2 regions of the Priestia sp. SB1 genome follow, and region 1 is predicted to be linked to the other one. Evidence: riboswitches for the same ligand, from Rfam matches in the RefSeq annotation. Region 1 holds a riboswitch; the other holds the start of a gene.
What was found. A riboswitch is a leader RNA that binds a small molecule or an ion and turns the genes downstream of it on or off. The one in region 1 is predicted to bind cobalamin.

Region 1 (2,206 bases):
ACAAATTCATACAAAAAAGCTTCAATCTTCAACAGATTAAAGCTTTCGTTTGACTAATTGACATTTATTTTAATATTTTTCCCTTTTGACTTCACACTTACAAAAACAAACATAGACACTAAAAAAACAAACAAAATAACGCCAACCATTTCAAAGTTTACTTCGGCCCATGGATTAAAGAAAGTGAATGCTAAGTAGAAGGACACCCCGTATGCGAGGATAACAATAACCCAGCCCATCAAGCGGGAAGCAGATCGCCCAAACTTACTCGATTCATTCACCATTTTATGTACAATCAGTGAATCGATTGTATCTGTCAGCATCATACCAAACATAAATACTAGTCCTAATAAAAGCGGCGTATACTTGCCTGCGTTCCCTACAGCTAGAGACCACACGGCCGTTTGACTGACCGTTTCGGCTGCTAAAGCGAACAATGCTCCTACAAGAATAATTAAAAAAGGATTCGTTGTTCCTTTTGCGATTTTCGGAATAAACTTCCCTTTTAACCCGCTCAGCTCAAACTCTTCCTCTTTATTTTTGGTTCGAAGCAAATGATATGTGTTTAATGTCCCGATTAGAAAGAGGGAGATAATGGATACCCAGGATGCAAAATGATCGAAATACGATGGAAACGTAAAATTCTTCATCACCACGCCAAGCACCCCGGCCGTGACGGCCACCATTCCTCCGTGACCTAGTGAAAACAGCGTGCCGACCCACGGGGCAAAACGGCTCCCCATTCGCCAATTATATCGGGTCTGGCCATCAATAAAAGCTAAGTGATCTGCATCCAATCCGTGCCTGATTCCTAATAAAAAGACAAGTAAAAAAACTGATAAACCTTCCATTTCCTACACTCCTTTTTTTAAAATAAAACGTAAAAAAGCCTCAATTCTATAGAAATTGAGGATGTGTCGGCATATGAAAATAAACAGCAATTGCTCACTGCGTACCTTGATACACCGCCTCTTTCCTAGAAGAGTCAAGTGTACAGAATAGGTAGGTCTCCTGGCTTGAGATCATCATTTTCTACCGCCTTCCCCGTTTTGAGTGACGATAAGATAGAAAACTCCCTGCTTACAGTGGCTGGACCGCTCGAGATTTGCACTCGATTCCCTGTTACCTCTTACGCTATGTAAGAGCACCTAAACTGTGCGAATAATTCATTTTCTTCCTCATTATACTAGTACCGCTTACAAATGAATAGAGAAAATTCAAATAAAAAATCCCTGCTAAGCTTTACATGCTTAGCAGGGATTTTTAAAGCAATTAAATTACTTCTACCGTTACGTCTACGTTACCGCTGATTGCTTTTGAATACGGGCAGTATGAGTGAGCTAGGTCTACATATTTTTTCGCTGTTTCTAAATCTAAGCCTTCGATATGAGCTTCAAGCGCTACAGCAATTTTTACTCCTTGATCAGCTTTATCTGGAAGCAGCTGAACAGTAGCTTTTACTTCACTGCTTTTGATTTCTACGTTATGTTTTTTCAACATAAATTCTAACGCACTGTTGAAACAAGCACTGTATCCAGCTGCAAATAGCTGCTCTGGGTTTGTTGCTGTTGTTGCTTCTCCACCAAGCGCTGGAGGTGTTGCAACGTCTAGATTAAAGATATTATCTAAAGAATGAACTTCTCCTGTTCTTCCACCTGTGTTAACGACTGTCGTTTCATATAAAGCTTTCATGTATAAATCTCTCCTCTTTTTTAGTAATTTTATTAAAATTTTTTATTTATCGTTTCTGTAATTTAATTGTACACAATTTAATTTTAAAAAACAAGTGTTAAATACATTAAAAATTTTCCAATAAAAAAAAGCCGCGTATATGCGACTTTTTCTTAATAATATTGAGACTGTTCGTCATAAGCTGATTTTCGAAAAATAGACAAGTTAGTAATAGCCCTCATCAGTTTCGTATTAAAAATAACATAATGAATAAACAGCGCCAGCACGCAGCCTAAAACGGCTCCTGTTAACACATCGAATGGATAGTGAACGCCAACCCATACGCGTGAAAATGCAATGAGTGCACCCATGACAACCCACATGCGCCCTGAACGTTTGAAATGCAGCCAAATGGTAAAAGTGATAACTAATGCAGACGTAGCATGATCGCTTGGAAATGAAGAATTCGCGGCGTGATCAATAAGCTGATTCACGTGGTGAGAGATAAACGGACGATCTCGATAAGCAAATAAAC
Region 2 (2,206 bases), on a different contig from region 1:
TTTTAATAAATACTATATATTTTTTACTGGTGAAGCAACAGTTGGTAAAAAAAGCACCTTTTTTAAAGAGGTATAATACGGCTTAAACCTTTTGTACATTTTGTTCATTTACAGAAGTTAAAATGTTTTTAAATTTTTAAAAGTTTCTTGTGACAAGTTTTGTAGAATGGGTTTTCAAAAGGATATGGTTTCGTCATAATGTGGATATAGCGATCACTACAATAATCGGAGGCGAATCTTTTCATGTGGGTACTGACGGTATATGCTGGAAAAGAAATGAAAATGTTTGAATTTGAAACTGAAACGCAGGCGAGAGAAGCTTTTGCCAAAACAAATGGCTGTAAAGTTCTTTCAGAAGTCGTGTATTATAATGATCCTCATTTAACATTAGTAGCTATATAATGAAAAAACAAGAGCTGACTTTATGCTCTTGTTTTTTTATAGCTTCTTGTATCTTACGAAAAGAATAGAGTTGAAATAAAAAAAAATGTACGCTATGATATGGTAGTTACTTCTATTATTCTGATAGTTTAAAAGGTTCATATATATCAAACAGCAACAGTAAAGATGCCAAGAAGGCTTAATAGGGAAACTGGTGAAAGACCAGTACTGCCCCCGCAACTGTAAGTGTGGACGAACGAGTATAACCACTGTGGAAAAATCACGGGAAGGTTCTCAAGTAGAATGATACACAAGTCAGGAGACCTGTCTTTATTGTGAAGTTTCTATTTCTCCGGGGAGCGGGAAGGGAAACGTTGGCTTAAAGTGGCATTTGTGTACACTTTTATTCTGACGTTTTACCCGCTCGCATATTAGCGAAGCGGGTTTTTCTCGTAGCACAAAACTACATATCGTGCAAAAAAGGTGCGCAATGTTCACATTGCGTTAAATGGGAAGTCTGGTGTGAAGCCAGCGCGGTACCCGCCACTGTGAAGAGGAGCTGATTGCATATGCCACTGTATTCGGGAAGGCGCAATCAAGTAATGAATCGAAGTCAGGAAACCAGCCTTTTTCTAATGCGAAGCTTACCCTACGGGATATAGGTGGAAGTGCAAAAACTTAGTTTGAATTTTCTGCGCCTCTATCATTGATAGAGGCGTTTTTTTAGTAAAGGAGCGAATGAGTGTGACGACTTGGAACTTGAATGCAACAAAGCATCACGTATTGATTTGTAATGGAAGCAGCTGTATGAGAAAAGGTGGAGAAGAAGCCACGCAAGCTATTCGAAATAAAGTGACTGAACTGAATCTAGATGAAGCGGTTCACACAACCCGTACGCGCTGTAACGGAAGATGCAAAGATGCTCCTGTAGCTATCGTGTACCCTTCAGGAGATTGGTACAAGCAGGTCACTGAAAACGTAGCTCATCGAATTGTTGAAGAACATTTAGCAGGAGGCTGCAGTATAAAGGAATCACTTATTTATGAATATGATCAAAACGGTTTTGTTTCTCCGGAAAAGAGTGACTCCATAGAAGGAATTGACAAAGTAAAAAGTAACGCATAAAGGAGGAGCTAGCATGAAAGGTAAACTGTTAGTTATTGGATTCGGTCCAGGAAGCTTTGAACATATTACACAGCGAGCAAGAGAAGCCATTCAAGAAAGTGATATGATCATTGGTTATAAAACCTATGTGGAATTAATTCAAGGACTATTAACGAATCAGCAAATTATTAGTACAGGAATGACCGAAGAAGTAAGCCGTGCACAAGAAGCCGTAAAGCAAGCTGAAGCGGGAAAAACCGTGGCGGTCATTTCAAGCGGAGATGCAGGAGTATACGGAATGGCCGGCCTTGTGTATGAAGTGTTGATTGAAAAAGGATGGAAAAAAGAAACGGGCGTAGAGCTGGAAGTGATTCCTGGCATTTCGGCTATTAATTCATGCGCATCCCTCCTTGGGGCGCCCGTGATGCATGATGCCTGTACGATTAGTTTAAGTGACCACCTTACGCCTTGGGAGTTAATCGAAAAACGAATCGAAGCAGCTGCACAAGCAGATTTTGTAGTAGCTTTTTATAATCCGAAAAGCGGAAGACGCACAAGACAAATTGTGGAAGCGCAAAGGATTTTATTAAAATACCGTTCCCCCGATACGCCTGTTGGTCTTGTGAAAAGCGCTTATCGTGACCGTGAAGAAGTGGTAATGACCAATTTAAAAGACATGTTAAATCATGAAATAGGCATGCTGACTACCGTTGTTGTCGGA

Region 2: another riboswitch for cobalamin. It lies ahead of WKH56_RS15380 ((2Fe-2S) ferredoxin domain-containing protein); the one in region 1 lies ahead of WKH56_RS30960 (HoxN/HupN/NixA family nickel/cobalt transporter).

What each region holds. Positions count from the first base shown of each region.
Region 1 is NZ_JBBJSS010000011.1:92,205-94,410, forward strand. Features, by position in the region: gene WKH56_RS30960 (HoxN/HupN/NixA family nickel/cobalt transporter) at 54-851, opposite strand; cobalamin riboswitch at 985-1,167, opposite strand; gene WKH56_RS30965 (organic hydroperoxide resistance protein) at 1,273-1,692, opposite strand; gene WKH56_RS30970 (undecaprenyl-diphosphatase) at 1,845-2,206, opposite strand, start outside.
Region 2 is NZ_JBBJSS010000004.1:56,097-58,302, forward strand. Features, by position in the region: gene WKH56_RS15370 (hypothetical protein) at 1-76, shown strand, start outside; gene WKH56_RS15375 (hypothetical protein) at 244-402, shown strand; cobalamin riboswitch at 549-727, shown strand; cobalamin riboswitch at 846-1,025, shown strand; gene WKH56_RS15380 ((2Fe-2S) ferredoxin domain-containing protein) at 1,126-1,506, shown strand; gene cobJ (precorrin-3B C(17)-methyltransferase) at 1,520-2,206, shown strand, end outside.